DNA from 2 places in the Pseudoxanthomonas sp. LjRoot127 genome. Region 1 is predicted to be linked to the other one. Evidence: riboswitches for the same ligand, from Rfam matches in the RefSeq annotation. Region 1 holds a riboswitch; the other holds the start of a gene.

Evidence for each region. A riboswitch is a leader RNA that binds a small molecule or an ion and turns the genes downstream of it on or off. The one in region 1 is predicted to bind cobalamin.
Region 2: it holds a riboswitch for cobalamin, as region 1 does, so the genes downstream of both, ACSQ19_RS07480 (ribonucleoside-diphosphate reductase subunit alpha) here and btuB (TonB-dependent vitamin B12 receptor) in region 1, are expected to answer to the same signal.

Annotation. Positions count from the first base shown of each region.
Region 1 is NZ_CAXUQR020000001.1:1,155,582-1,163,352, forward strand. Features, by position in the region: gene ACSQ19_RS05520 (DEAD/DEAH box helicase) at 1-970, shown strand, start outside; gene queD (6-carboxytetrahydropterin synthase QueD) at 1,033-1,389, shown strand; gene ACSQ19_RS05530 (phasin family protein) at 1,545-1,937, shown strand; gene bioD (dethiobiotin synthase) at 2,048-2,716, opposite strand; gene ACSQ19_RS05540 (TMEM175 family protein) at 2,721-3,446, opposite strand; gene ACSQ19_RS05545 (GAF domain-containing protein) at 3,529-4,014, shown strand; gene ACSQ19_RS05550 (TfoX/Sxy family protein) at 4,011-4,379, shown strand; cobalamin riboswitch at 4,588-4,808, shown strand; gene btuB (TonB-dependent vitamin B12 receptor) at 4,934-6,799, shown strand; gene ACSQ19_RS05560 (hypothetical protein) at 6,841-7,317, opposite strand; gene dinB (DNA polymerase IV) at 7,440-7,771, opposite strand, start outside.
Region 2 is NZ_CAXUQR020000001.1:1,591,662-1,599,432, forward strand. Features, by position in the region: gene ACSQ19_RS07465 (serine hydrolase domain-containing protein) at 1-415, opposite strand, end outside; gene ACSQ19_RS07470 (acyl-CoA thioesterase) at 496-912, opposite strand; gene ACSQ19_RS07475 (ribonucleotide-diphosphate reductase subunit beta) at 1,084-2,103, opposite strand; gene ACSQ19_RS07480 (ribonucleoside-diphosphate reductase subunit alpha) at 2,335-4,686, opposite strand; cobalamin riboswitch at 4,960-5,181, opposite strand; gene ACSQ19_RS07485 (BPSL0761 family protein) at 5,552-5,884, shown strand; gene ACSQ19_RS07490 (hypothetical protein) at 6,043-6,630, shown strand; gene ACSQ19_RS07495 (hypothetical protein) at 6,731-7,654, shown strand.

The sequences.
Region 1 (7,771 bases):
CGCCTGCCCGGGCCGCCTGATCGACCACCTCGAGCGCCGCAGCGTGGATCTGTCGGGCATCGAGGTGCTGGTACTGGATGAAGCCGACCGCATGCTCGACATGGGCTTCCTGCCGTCGATCAAGCGCATCCTGGCCAAGCTGCCCAAGCAGAACCGCCAGACCATGCTGTTCTCCGCCACCTTCGCCGAGCCGATCCGCGAACTGGCGCTGGAGTTCATGCACGACCCGAAGCAGATCCAGGTCACGCCGAAGAACACGGTGGCCGAGACCATCACCCACCGCGTGCATCCCGTCGATGGCAGCCGCAAGCGCGACCTGCTGCTGCACCTGCTGGCCAAGGATAGCCGGCTGCAGACGCTGGTGTTCGCCCGCACCAAGCACGGCAGCGACAAGCTGGCGATGTTCCTGGACAAGAGCGGCATCAAGACGGCGGCGATCCACGGCAACAAGTCGCAGGGCGCCCGCCAGCGCGCGCTCAGCGACTTCAAGGCCGGCCGCATCAACGTGCTGGTCGCCACCGATATCGCGGCGCGCGGCATCGACATCGACCAGCTGCCGCAGGTGATCAACTTCGACCTGCCGATGGTGGCCGAGGACTACGTGCACCGCATCGGCCGCACCGGCCGCAACGGATCGACGGGCGAGGCGATTTCGCTCGTCGCCCAGGACGAAGCCAAGTACCTGCGCGCCATCGTGCGCATGCTGGGCCGCGATGTGGACCTGCGCGACGTGCCGGGCTTCGAGCCGCAGACCCCGATCCGCTGGGGCAACAGCGCACCGGGCAAGGCCGAACAGCCGGCCGGCGAGCGTACGCCGCGTCGCAACGGCCCGCAGAAGCATGCGCGTCGCCCGCACAGCGAAGCACCGCGCCACGCCCACGCAGGACCGAAGAAGCACAGCAGCGGCCCCCGCCGCGACGGTGGCCGCAACGGCGGTGCCCGCCAGGGTCAGTCGCGTCCCGCCCGCTGAGTCGAACCCGACGCGCGGCACACGATCCGTGCCGCGCGTTTCCCCGTTTCCGGAAACGCCGCATGGACATCTTCAAGGTCTTCACCATCGAAGCCGCTCACCGGCTTCCTCACGTGCCGGAAGGCCACAAGTGCGCGCGCCTGCACGGCCATTCGTTCCGCATCGAAGTGCACCTGTCCGGCCCGGTCGATCCGCAGGCCGGCTGGGTGATGGACTTCGCCGACGTGAAGGCCGCCTTCAAGCCGATCTACGACCGGCTCGACCACCATTACCTCAACGACATTCCGGGTCTGGAAAATCCGACCAGCGAACAGCTGGCGGCATGGATCTGGCGCGAGGCCAAGCCGGTGCTTCCGCTACTGAGCGCCATCGTGGTGCATGAAACCTGCACCTCCGGCAGCCGCTACACCGGCGACTGAGGCGTGGAACCGGTTTCATACCAGTCCCTACAAGCGTTTGATTTTTAACGGCTCCTGACCGTTCGTCGGATTTCCATACGGCTATTATTGCACTGCAGCATGGACGCAGCTATGCTGCGTCGCAACAGATGGGAATCCCCTTTCAGGAGCACGCCATGAACACCCAATTCAACGAAAGCTTCAGCCAGTTCACGCACCAGTTCGCCGCGGCCGCATCGCGCGCCAACCGCCTGGCGCTGGAAAGCGCCGAGACCGTGTTCGGCGTGCAGCTGAAGACGTTCGAAAAGAACATCGACGCCACCACCTCGTTCTTCGGCGAGCTCGCCGAGACCCGCGACCTGGACGGTTACAAGAATCTGTGGCCGAAGGGCCTGCAGGTCGCCAAGGACAACGCCGAGCGCATGGTCGCCGCCAGCCAGGAAATGTTCGGCCTGAGCCTGAAGACCGGTGAAGCCTTCGGCCAGCTGGTGAAGACCCAGTTCGAAACCGCGACCGACAACGTCCAGGCCTCCGTGGCCAAGGCGACCAAGGCCGCCAAGGGCAAGTAAGACCCGCCCCGGACGTTCGCGTCCACCCTTTATTGCGCGGGTCCCCTCCCTCCGCGCAGCCGACCCGGTAGCCCCCACGCTGCCGGGTTTTTTATTTTTCGGCCCCGCGCCTAGAAAGGAAGCGCGATGTGCCGGCTGAGCGTGCCGGCGTCGATTTGCGGCGCATGCGGCAAGCGTCCCCAGCACGGCACCGGCATGCGCGCGGACAGCAGGGCGAAGTTTTCGTCGCGGCGCGCCATCTCCGGATCGACTTCGTTGGCGATCCAGCCCACCAGGCGCGCGCCGTCGTCCTGGATCGCGCGCGCACTGAGCCGTGCATGGTTGATGCAGCCCAGGCGCATGCCCACTACGAGCACCACCGGCAGGCGCAATTCCTGTACCAGGTGGCGTTGGTCCAGCGTGCCCGTCAGCGGTGCGGCCCAACCACCGACGCCTTCGACAAGCACCACGTCGGCCAGCGGATGCAGGCGCTCGAACGCGGACACCAGAACGCCCAGCTGCACGTCCACGCCGGCGTCGCGCGCGGCGATCTCCGGCGCGAGCGGCGCAGGCAGCGCATAGCGGTTCACATCCTCGTAGGGCGGCACGGGATCGCTGGCGGCCTGCAACGCGAGTGCATCCTCGTTGCGCCAGCCGTCCGGCGTGGCCTCGCAGCCGCTGGCGACCGGCTTCATGCCCACGGCACGCCGGCCGCGCGCACGGAACGCATGCAACAACGCGGCGCTGGCAACGGTCTTGCCCACGCCCGTGTCGGTACCGGTGACGAACAGCCGGTCCATTCGCCTAGCCCTCCACGCGCTCGGGCCAGCGGCGTTTGCCCCAGCGCTGCCCCCCCACGTGGACGATGCCGGTGAACGACAGGAGGAAGTAGACGCTGCCCGCCATGGCGACCTGCCAGGAGCGCGCGTGCTCGCCCAGCAGGCAGGCGATCAGTACCGACAGCAGACCCACGCCGACGAAGTACGCATGCGAGGCGATTTCGCCAGCGGCGTTCGCGGCGGCCTCGCCATCCAGACCCAGCCGCGTGCGTGCACGCCAGGCCAGCACGTACAGGCCGCCGATGCAGGCCGACATCGACGCGAACGCGAGTCCGTAGAAGGTGAACATGAAGGCGAGCGGGCGCGCGCCATTGGCATCGGTCAGCGGCATCGGCAGCCAGCCGCCGGTGATCCACGCGAAGAAGGTGCCCAGCAGCAGCCGCAGCGGATACACGTAGACCAGCACCAGGAACACGAGAAGCAAGCTGAGCAGCGTGGCCGGCACCGTGCCGAGGCGGTAGCGACGGCTCCAGCGCACGTGCGCGTACCAGAACATCGCCACCATCGCGAAACTGGCGGCGAAGGCCGGCACGTTCTTCAGCGCCTGCTGCAGCGCTCCGATGCTGTCCGGGATGCGGTCCACGGAGATGACCAGCAGGGTCACCGCGAACGCGAAGGCCGCATCCACGAACGCCTCCAGCCGGGTCACCCCGTGGCCGCGCCACCCGGCTTCATCATCGCCCGCGTTCATGCCCACCCGTGTCCCCGTCAGGGTTGCCGATGGAATGCATCATATCGGTCCACCGCGAGAGGCCGGGAGTAGAATCGACGGCATGTCATTCGCCTCCCAGACGCTCACCGGCAGCAAGCCGGAACAATACGCACAGCTGGCCGACCAGGCCCGCGCCCTGTTGGCCGGCGAACCGGACCGGATCGCCAACGCCGCCAACCTCGCCGCGCTGCTGTACCACGCCCTGCCCGACTTCAACTGGGCGGGCTTCTATTTCTTCGATGGCCGGGAATTGGTGGTCGGTCCGTTTCAGGGACTACCAGCCTGCGTGCGGATCCCGTTGGACAAGGGGGTCTGCGGAGCCGCCGCACGCACCCGCCAGACCCAGCGCGTGGACGATGTCGAGGCCTTTCCGGGCCACATCGCCTGCGATTCCGCATCGCGCTCGGAACTGGTGGTACCGCTGGTGAAAGGGGACGAACTGGTCGGCGTGCTCGATCTGGACAGTCCCCGCCTGGCGCGCTTCGATGCCGACGACCAGGCGGGCATGGAACGCATCGCCGCCATTTTCGTGGACTCGCTGACATGACAGGCACCAAGCTGCGCAACATCGGCCCCAAGTCCGCCGCCTGGCTTCGCCAGGTCGGCCTGCGCACGCAGGAGGACCTGGAGTCGGTCGGCGCGGTGGAAGCCTTCATCCGGGTGAAGCGTGCGGGTTTCCGACCCAGCCTCAACCTGCTCTACGCGCTGGAAGGCGCCCTGCTGGACTGCCACTGGCAGCAATTGCCCGAAGACCGCCGCGCGGAACTGCTGGTGGCCTACGATGCGGCCGCCGCCCTGCTGCCACCGCCACGCGGTCGTCCCGCCGCCGGCCCGGTGACGACCACGCACACCGAGCGCGAGGAAGACGCGGGTCCGTCGCTGAACCTGTTCGATTCGCGCGGCGACGACTGACCGCGACAATTCGCGTCATCTCGGATCCTGCACGCCACCTGCCTGCGACGCAAAGAAGCAGCGGAGCACGCTCGGCTCTATGCGCCTCCTGAAAGCAACCCTCGCGGGTCTTCCTGTCGTAGCGTCGAGCTTGCTCGACGCCAGACCGTCCGTTGGCGAAAAGCAGCGGAGCAAGCTCCGCTCTACGTGGCGGGCGGACGCTTCCCGTATAATGCGCGCGCTTTCAGGTGACCCAGGCATTCCTGCCACGGGTTGAAACGGGAAGCCGGTGCCCCGCGCAAGCGGCATTCCGGCGCTGCCCCCGCAACGGTAGGCGAAGACAGCCTCGGCATCGGCCACTGTGCGTCCAACGCATGGGAAGGCGCCCCGGCAGCGTGCATCGCGCACGCCTTCGCAAGCCCGGAGACCGGCCTGGAAGTCCACTGGTTGCGATGCGGAGGGCGTCGTGGCGTGCCGCGCCGCCGCTCGTCTGCCGCGCTGTCCGCAACGTTCCCTCTCCGTCATCGCGACTCCACGCCGACAATGCGCGCGGGGCGCGCGATGGAGTTGTTCCGATGCAGAGCCGTACCCTTTCCTCCCCTTCCCTGCTGGCCTTCGCGGTCGCGATGGCGCTGCCACTCGCCGCGCAGGCGCAGGACGCCACCAACCTCGACGAGATCGTCGTCTCCGGCACGCGCACCGAGGTGTCCGTCGAAGACAGCCTGGTCCCGGCGCAGGTGATCGGCCGCGAGGCGATCCAGCGCAGCCAGGCGCGCTCGCTGGGCGAGCTGCTGCAGGGACGCGCCGGCATCTCGATCGCCAACCAGGGCGGCGCGGGCAAGATCACCACGCTCAATCTGCGCGGTGCCGAATCCGACCACGTGCTGGTGCTCGTGGACGGCGTGCGCATGGGTTCGGCGACCGCCGGCCTGCCCGCGCTGCAGGACCTGCCGATCGACCAGATTGATCGCGTCGAGATCGTGCGCGGCCCGCGCTCGAGCCTGTGGGGCTCCGAGGCCATCGGCGGCGTGATCCAGGTGTTCACCCGCCGCAACACCGGCAAGGTACGGCCGAACGTCCGCATCGGCGTGGGCAGCGACAGCACGCGTGAAGCCAGCGCCGGTATCGGCGGCGGCATCGGCCGCGGCTGGTTCGGTGCCGACGTTGCGTATACGCGCACCGACGGCTTCAACGCCTGCCGCGGCACCAGCGGGGATGCCGCAAACCCGTTCGGTGCCGGCTGCTTCGCCGACGAACCCGACCGTGACGGCTACCGCAACACCTCGGCCAGCCTGCGCGGCGGTTACGCGTTCACCGACACGCTGACGCTGGAAGCCAACGCGCTGCGCGCCGACGGTGAGAGCGAGTTCGACGGCAGCTTCACCAACCGGTCCGAAACCGTGCAGCAGGTGTTGGGCACCAAGCTGCGCTACGCGCCTAGCGACAAGGTCAACCTGCTGCTGAGCCTGGGCCGCAACGACGACAAGTCCGACGACTTCCATGACGATGTGCCGTCCGGCTACTTCGAGACGCGTCGCTACGTGGCATCGGCGCAGGGCGACTTCACCGTGGCCACCAACCAACTGCTGACCGCTGGCATTGACTGGCAGGACGACAAGATCGAAAGCGCCACCGCCTTCGACGCCACCCAGCGCGACAACCTCGCCGGCTTCGTCGAATACCAGGGCCGCTTCGGCGCGCACCAGCTGCAGGCCAGCGTCCGCAACGACGACAACGAGCAGTTCGGCAACCACACCACCGGCAGCCTGGGCTACGGGTTCGGGTTCGGCAACGGCCTGAAGCTGACCGCCAGCGTGGCCACCGGCTTCAAGGCACCGAGCTTCAACGACCTGTACTATCCGTTCTTCGGCAACCCGGACCTGAAGCCGGAAGAGTCCGAGAGCGTCAACCTCGGCATCGCGCAGTACGCGGACACCTGGAACTGGACGTTCAACGTCTACCAGAACAAGGTGGACCAGCTGATCTCCTACGACGCGGCGATCTTTCTGCCCAACAACATCGACGAAGCCCGCATCCGCGGCGCGGAGTTCACCGTCGACATCGCGGTCGCAGGCTTCGACATCGCCACGCAGCTGAGCCACACCGATCCGCGTAACCGTTCGGCCGGCTTCAACCATGACAACCTGCTGGCACGCCGTCCGCGCAACACCGCGCGCATCGACGTGGACCGCGCGTTCGGCGCGTTCCGCACCGGCGTGACGTTCAACGCCGCGGGTGAGCGCTACGACAACCTGGCCAACACCGTCCGCCTGGGCGGCTACAGCACGCTGGACCTGCGTCTGGAGTACGCCATGGCGCGGGCATGGACGCTGCAGGCGAAGGTGGGCAACGTGTTCGACCGCGAGTACGAAACGGTCGCCTGGTACAACCAGGCAGGCCGCACCTATGGTCTCAGCCTGCGTTACCAACCGCAGGAGTGACGTCGCTTCCGGTGGCCCGCCTCCGCGGGTCACCGGCGCGTTCAGTGCAGAGGCCCGGTGCGGTGTCCGTACACGGGAATGCTGCCGTCGCCACGTACCGCCCGCAGCGTGTGCACGAGCTGGTGATACGTGGATGCCAATTGCGTGAACAGGTCCGCATAGGCGCTGCGCCCGCTGTCGGCCACCCCCTGGTAGGCGCCACGACCGAGGTCGACGAAGTACTCCACGCTCACGCGGCGCCGCTGCGCCAGCGCGGGAAACAGGCCCGCGATCAGCAGGCAGCGGTCGCCTACATCGCGCAGGGCATCGCTGCGTGCGCTGCCGACGCGCAGCTGCGCGTCCAGCCATTCCAGCGCCTGTGTGCGCGCCAGCAGGTGTCCGTCGCGCTGGTGCCGCAGCAGCACGAAGACCAGATAGCTCTCCTGCGCCTCGTCCAGCGCCTGTCCGCAGCGCGAACACGCCTCACGCACCAGCGCCTGCCACAGCTCGGCCGCAGAACCCTGTCGAATCGCGTCCATCTTCCGCCTCCCCTCAGGCCAACGACGCCGAGACTATCGCCGACGCGCGCGACGTGCTGGCAGACGCGCGCAGGGACTGCCAACGGGCAGCCGCCGCGTGCACAAGCACCCCGTGACCGGCATCAAGCGACGGTGTCGAACAGCCCTGGCTGCGTGGCGACCTCGTCGCGGTCGCGGAAACCCGACAGGCCTACGCCCACCAGCCGGTAGCGCGTCGCGGCAGGCAGGTCCACGCGCTCGCGCAGGGCCATCGCGATGTCGATGAACTCCTGTTCCGACGCCGGCGGCGCCTCCGGCGTGAAACTGCGGGTGAGGATGCGGAACTGGGACGTCTTCAGCTTCAGCACCACGGTCCGGCCCACGCGCTCGGTCTTGCGGCTGGCCTGCCACGCTTTTTCCGCGATGCGGACGATGTGCGGCTCCAGTTCCGACAACAGCAGGTCGGTGGCGAAGG
Region 2 (7,771 bases), 440 kb from region 1:
CGGCCAGGTAGTCCATCCGCCGATAGCGCACGAGCGGCGCATCGAGATCGATAACGCCCTGGTCGGCCAGTTGCAGCACCAGATAGGCGAACACCGGCTTGCTGAGCGAGGCATCCTCGAACAGCGTGTCGTCGGCTACAGGCGTCCGCGTTTCCGCGTTCGTCACGCCCAGGTTGCGCGCCCATACCACCTCGCCCCGCTCCACGACGGCCATGCCGATGGCGGGCACGCGCAGCGCCTGCATCAGTCGCGGCAGGTCGGCGAGGAAGGCATCGGGTGGGATCCAGTTCGCCTCATCGTCGCAGGCGGCGGCGGTCGCAAGATGCGGCCACGCGCCGGCGATGAACGGTGCAGAGGCCAACGTGGCCAGCCAGCGGCGACGCTGCGGGGAGGACGGGGCGGTATTCGGCGTCATGTCGGCTGCACGTGGAGGGCACATGCACAAGGATGACGAACGACGATACGGAACCCCGCGCATCGGGTGCGCAGGCCCGGTCAGTCCTGCGCGATGGCGGGCGGCAGCGGCGGCGCCTGTGTCGGCCGCCCCAGCGGATCGAGCGCGATCATCACGAAGTGGCCGCGCGTGCACAGCTTCCGCTCGCCGGTCAGCAGGTTCTCGGTGATGACTTCCACGTCCACGTTCATCGAGCTGCGGCCGACTTTCACCACGCGCGCGACCACTTCGACCAGGTCGCCCTTGTGGATCGGCTGGTTGAAGTCCACCTGTTCCGAGCGTGCGGTGACCACGGTGGTACGCGCGTAACGCGACGCGGCGATGAAGGCCGACATGTCCATCCACGCCAGCGCCTGGCCGCCGAACAGCGTGCCGAGGTGGTTGGTGTGGTCGGGGAAGACCATGTGCAGCAGGCGCGCCTCGGTCGGGAGCGCTTCGGCGTTGGCCAGTTCGGTCATGGTGGTGCTCCGGTTCGCGTGCTCCTGGCGGGAGCATAGCGCAGGCCTCGTGGGAGCGACGTGAGTCGCGACAGGGCGAAAGGAGCAGGCCGCTGCCCTTCGGATGCCACGAGGACGTGTCGTTGCCGCGATCGCGACTTACGTCGCTCCCACGTCAGCCATCGCCACGCGTCAGAACGCGTGGTCGAAGCCCACCTCGCCCTGCACGCCCAGCTGGTAGGCCGAGACGCGGCGCTCGAAGAAGTTGGTCAGCTCCTGCACGTCCTGCAGCTCCATGAAGGGCAGCGGGTTGCGCACGTCGTAACGCTTGGGCATGCCGAGCTTGGCGAAGTGCTGGTCCGCGCAGTGCTGCAGGTACTGCCGCATGTCACGCGTCGAGATGCCGGCTACGCCGCCGGACAGCACGTCTTCGGCGAACTGCACTTCGCACTCGATCGCTTCTTCCAGCATGTCGTAGACCTGCTGCTGCATGACGTCGTCGAACAGGTCCGGTTCTTCCTCGCGCACGGTGCGCACGCACTCGAACGCGAACTCCATGTGGCAGCTCTCGTCGCGGAACACCCAGTTGGTGCCGCTGGCCAGGCCCGGCAACAGGCCGCGCGAGCGGAAGTAGTACACGTAGGCGAAGGCCGCGAAGAAGAACAGGCCTTCGATGCAGGCGGCAAAGCAGATCTGGTTGAGCAGGAACTGCCGGCGCTGGTCGCGCGTCTCGATCCGCTTCAGGTCCTGGATACTGTCGATCCACTTGAAGCAGAAGTCGGCCTTCTTCTTGATCGCCGGGATGTTCTCCACCGCCGCGAACGCCTTGAAGCGCTCCGCCGGGTCGGGCAGGTAGTTGTCCAGCAGCGTCAGGTAGAACTGCACGTGCAGCGCCTCTTCGTAGAGTTGCCGCGACAGGTACATGCGCGCCTCGGGCGCGTTGAGGTGCTGGTACAGGTTCAGCACCAGGTTGTTCGACACGATGGAATCGCCGGTGGCGAAGAACGCGACCAGCCGGTGGATCAGGTGGCGGTCGGCCGGCGTCATCTTCGCATGCAGGTCGGTGATGTCGATCTGGAAGTTGATCTCCTCCACCGTCCACGTGTTCTTGATCGCGTCGCGGTACATGTCATAAAACTGCGGATAGCGCATCGGGCGCAGCGTCAGTTCGAAACCGGGGTCTAGCAACATCTGCTTGGGGTGTACGGACATGGTGCGGTGGTCTCTTGGTTCCTTCTCCCTCCGGGAGAAGGTGCCCGTAGGGCGGATGAGGGTGCGGCGAAGGCAGCGGCGGCGACACGTCGTGACGCCGCCGTACCCTCACCCCAACCCCTCTCCCGGTGGGAGAGGGGCTCGATCAAGAAAGGTGGCGCGTCCTTGCGCCGGGAACGTCCGTGTTCCTGTTCCAGGGGTCGTCGGCCGGAGCCGGCGCAGGGGGAGCGGTTACTGGCAGGCCTCGCAGGCTTCGGGGTTCTCGAGCGAACACGCAATCGCCTCCGCCGGCGTGTATTCGCGCTTCGGCTCCACAGCGGCGGCGCTGCTGACCGTGGTCTTGGCGATGCGGGTGGCCGGGCGCGAACGCAGGTAGTAAGTGGTCTTGATGCCCCGCTTCCACGCGTACATGTACATGGACGACATGGCGCCGATGTTCGGGCTTTCCATGAACAGGTTGAGCGAGGCCGACTGGTCGATGAAGGCGCCACGGTCGGCGGCCATGTCGATCAGCGAGCGCATCGGCAGTTCCCACGCCGTGCGGTAGACCTGCTGCAACGTTTCCGGGATCTGCGCGATGCCCTGGATGGAGCCTTCCGCCAGCTTGATCGCGTCGCGTGTTTCCGGCGTCCACAGGCCCAGCTTTTTCAGCTCGTCCACCAGGTAGCGGTTGACCTGCAGGAAGTCGCCCGACAGCGTCTCGCGCTTGAACAGGTTGGACACCTGCGGCTCCACGCACTCGTAGCAGCCGGCGATCGAGGCGATGGTGGCAGTCGGCGCGATGGCGATCAGCAGCGAGTTGCGCAGGCCGTGTTCCTTGATGCGCGCGCGCAGGGCCTCCCAGCGGTCGGCATTCTCCGGCTTGATGTTCCAGGCATCGAACTGCAGTTCGCCGTTGGCCGCGCGGGTGTCGGCGAACGAGGGATGGCGGCCGCGTTCCTGCGCCAGCTCCACCGAGGTTTCCAGCGCATGGAAGTAGATGGTCTCGGCGATCTTCGCCGATAGCGCGCGCGCCTCGGCGCTGTCGAACGGCAGGCGCAGCTTGAAGAACACGTCCTGCAGGCCCATGCAGCCCAGGCCCACCGGACGCCAGCGCAGGTTGCCGCGGCGCGCGGTCTCGATCGGATAGAAGTTCAGGTCGATCACGCGGTCCAGCTGGCGAACAGCCAGGCGCACGGTCTCGGCCAGCTTGTCGAAATCGAACCAGGTGCGGCCGGTATCGGGATCGCTATCGAAATGGCGCCCCAGGTTGATCGACCCCAGGTTGCACACGGCCGTCTCTTCCGCCGAGGTGACCTCGAGGATCTCGGTGCAGAGGTTCGACAGGTGGATGACATTGCCCGCGCGCAGCGTCTGGTTGCTGGCTGCGTTGCACTTGTCCTTGAACGTCATCCAGCCGTTGCCGGTCTCGGCCAGCGTGCGCATCATCCGGCCGTACAACTTGCGGGCCGGGATGGTCTTGACCGCTTTGCCCTGCAGTTCCGCCTGCGTGTACGCCAGTTCGAAGGCGGCGCCGTACAGGTCGGTCAGCTCCGGCACCACGCGCGGATCGAACAACGACCATTCCTGGTCGGCCTCGACGCGCTTCATGAACAGGTCCGGCACCCAGTTGGCCAGGTTGAGGTTGTGGGTGCGGCGCGCTTCGTCGCCGGTGTTGTCGCGCAGTTCGAGGAAATCCTCGATGTCGGCGTGCCAGGTCTCCAGGTACACGCAGGCCGCGCCCTTGCGCTTGCCGCCCTGGTTGACCGCTGCGACCGAGGAATCCAGCGTCTTCAGCCACGGCACGATGCCGTTGCTGTGGCCGTTGGTGGACTTGATCAGCGAGCCGCGCGAACGCACGCGCGTGTAGCTCACGCCGATGCCGCCGCTGAACTTGCTCAGCTGGGCGATGTCGCCGTACTTGGCATAGATGGATTCCAGCGTGTCCTGCGGCGAGTCCAGCAGGAAGCACGACGACAGCTGCTCGTGCGTCGTGCCGCTGTTGAACAGCGTCGGCGAGCTGGGCAGGTAGTCCAGGTTGCCCATGCGGCGGTACAGCGCCAGCGCTTCCGGCACGTCCTCGCTCAGCGCGCATGCGATGCGCAGGAAGAACTGCTGCGGCGTCTCGATGACCTTGCGCGTGTGCGGGTGGCGCAGCAGGTAGCGGTCGTACAGCGTGCGCAGGCCGAAGTAGTCGAAGTGCAGGTCGAGCGAGGCGTCCAGCGCGTCGTTGAGCTTGCGCGCATTGGTCTGCACGAAGTTCAGCAGGCGGTCGTTGATCAGGCCGACTTCGTGGCCGCGGGTGACCGACTGCGAGAACGCATGGATCTCCTGGCCGGTGACTTCCTTGGTGATGTAGGCGGCCAGCAGGCGCGCGGCCAGTCGGCTGTATTCGGGTTCTTCGCCGGTCAGCAGCGCGGCGGTGCGGATCGACAGTTCGTCCAGTTCGCGCGTGCTGGCGCCGTCGTACAGGCCGGAGATGGTGCGCGTGGCCACGCGCATCGGATCGATGGCGTGCAGGCCTTCGCAGTTTCGCTGTACGGCGCGCACGATCTTGTTGAGGTCCACCGGCTCGCGGCCGCCGTTGCGCTTGGTCACGCTCATCGCGGTGGCGGTGGGCGGCGGGGTCAGCGAGAACGCGTCCTTCTGGGACGGAGTGGTGCCGGCGTCGGCGACGGCGCTGTCGGTCTGGGTCACGAGATTCCTCCATGCGTGGTGCACGCGGCGGCCCGTCCCTCGCGGGGCTGCGCAAGGCCGGATGGAGGATCACAGTGGGGAAGCGGCGTCGCAGGAGACGCGACCGCGCAGACGGACTGCGGGCGCCCTGCTTCGCCAGCCCTCTCCCCCCGGAGATTCCGCGGCCGGCACCGCGCGGTGTGCATCGCGCGGCTGTCGGCAGGTCTTCGGACTCATGGGCGCGAAGGGCGAGCCTTCTTCCTACGTCCGCCGCTTCCCGAGGCATGGGGCCTCAGTGCTGTGTGGCGGGTTCGTTCCCAATTACCGCTGCGGGGCAGTGCCGGAGTGGCGCGAACGCGTCACCGGCTTCCCGTTTTAATCCCGTGGCTTGCGACCACCGGAACCGACGGCCACAAGATAGTGGGGGTGTACAGAAGCGTCAACACCAAATGTTGTGTGGAACAAGGGACGGCCTTGCCATGCGGGTTCCACGATTTGGATCCGTCTCCCCGCTGGCTCTCCCACCAGCCTAATCCTGTCAGCTGAAGCTGGCGCGGGGTCAGCACCTGCTAGATGGTGTCAGTACGGGGGTCGACCGGCCCCGGAAGCCGCCTAGCCCCCGTCCGCGCCGGCGAACAGTGTCTGAAGGTACCTCGCGGCCTTGTCAGCTTGCCCAGCAGTCACGGTTTCCATGATCGTCCTCCCTCCAAGTGCCCTGATGGGAGTGTTCCGGGCGTGGAATGCGAGCCGGGGGCCGTCGTCGGGGATAATCCATTCCAGACCAGATATGACGATGCCCAGTGAACGTACCCGCGCGATCGTGTGGGCCGGCGGACTCTTGCTCGATATCGCGCGCGATCGCACGCTACCCGTGGCATTACGGCGGCGAGCCGTGGTCATAGCCCGTCACTTCCTCACGATAGACGATGTCTTCTTGATGGCCAATGCGATGAAGCAGAACTGGCATCGCACCATGCTCGCGCCACTGGAGCAAACCGAAGCGGAAGATGCCGGAGACCACGGTCCGCTCACGCTTCAAACAAGACTGGGCTGGCTGAAGCGTGAGCAGACGAGTCCAACGGTTGTCTGCTTCCGGAGACACTTCCAACTTCACCTGATTACGTAAGCGAATGTAGGCATGCGTGATAAAGGTGAACGCAGCGGGCGAGGTCACAGTTTCACAAAAATGGCAGGTGGTAGAAAGACCGCGCACCTGGTCATGCGGCGTGCACTCAATCGAGCCCATGGAAGAAAGGTGCTAACTCATCCTCAAGGAGAAGGAGCATGGCAAGAGTTCTACGGACGTCGATCTACACGTGCTGCCTGGTGGTCGCAAGCACACTCTTCTCGGCACACGCGGCACCGCCGGCAACCCAAGCCGACCTTGCCGCAGTCGACAAGGCGGCACTGCAGCGTGACCTGGCCGGTCTGGGCGCGCCCATCACTTCGCAGCGCAGTTTGTCTCGTCACCTCAGCGCAGGGGTGACCGAATCGCCGCTGGGTCGCCTGAGTCAGCCGGCGCTTCGACGCTTCCTAGCCAGCCTTCAGTTCAATGAGAGCGGGCTCACCACGTTCCGCTACACAGAGCTGGAGGCAGAGCTGACGCCCACGCAGATCTACCAGGTACTGGCGCTGTTCGGACAGCAACACCAGACACCCAAGCTCAAGCATGCTCGCCGCGTCACGCCTCTGGATGACGAACTCATGGGCGGCGGTATCCCGGGCGTGCAGCCGGCCAACTTCGAGTGCTATTTCGATCAGGTTTCCCCCATCGACTCGCCGTCCCAGTGCGGAGGCCATCATAATTACCGGTGCGCGAGTCCCGGGACCTGCTCACCTTCCCAAGAGCAGATTTGCACCAACAACTGCTAGTCTTCGAACATGGCGCGGCGAGCTTCGCCGCGCCATCTGGCGCGCTGGCATGCCATGGCGAGTCCAGTACTAGAGATCTTCCAGGAAGAAGGATCGCCTGATGTTGCGGACCGTACTTGTACACGGCGTTCTACTGGCGGCGCTGATGGCCGGCCCTGCCTACGCACAGGCCGCAGCCGAAGATCAGCGTAGCCAGCAGATCGAGAGCTTCCGTGACGAGGTCGCAGCGCTCCATACCTCGGGCCTGGATAGTGGCGGCCTTGAGTTCGCGCGCCGTGTGTCCAGGCACTACGAGACGCTTCGGGCGCACTATCGGCCCATGTCGTCCCTCACGGACCCAGAAGAGTTGCTTGATCTGTTCAAGGCAACCACCACGGCGATTTTCTACACGAACGATGCGGCCTACTTGCCAGATATCGTGGCAGCGTTCGATCTACTGGAGCGCCGGGGTCAGGCAACCGAGAAGGTGCGCTCCGACATGCGTAGCTCACTGGTACGGGTTCGAGCCTTCGATGAGATGGCCGGTCAAGGGTTGGCTAGCGAGACTGACGCTCCTGCGCTCAAGCATGCTCCGGGTCTGAACCAGGATTTGCCACTGGTCATTCGTGCTGACCGCAGCGGTCGACCTGTGGTGGAGAACTACCAGTGGCAGAAGGGTCTTTCTGTCATCGTGGTCTATGGGCCGCACTGCGCTCCTTCGAAGAAGGCGCTGACGGCGATATCCGCGGACAGAGAGTTGGCGGGGTTCTTCCGTAAGCGTGCGATTTGGCTGATGCCCGTGGATGATGACCTCCACGTTGCAGCGATGATGCAGCTTGCCAAGAATCCTGCGTCCTCAAATGTAGCGGTTGCCTACAACCGCTCGTCTTGGCCGCAGATTGAGAGCTGGACGACTCCGATGTTCTACTTCTTCAGGGACGGGAAGCTGACGGAAGTCCAGAAGGGGTGGCCTTCAGATACCCAGTTGGAGACGATCAGGCGTGGAGTTCTTTCAGGTGGTAGCGATAATGGTTCGGTGCGGTAGTTGCGACAATGCGCACCGACCCCCTTCGTGCCTAACCCGATGAGGGGCAGGCGCGGTGACGATGCTTGGGTGGAACGTTTTGGTATCAAGAATGCCGTTCCAATCCGACGCATTGGG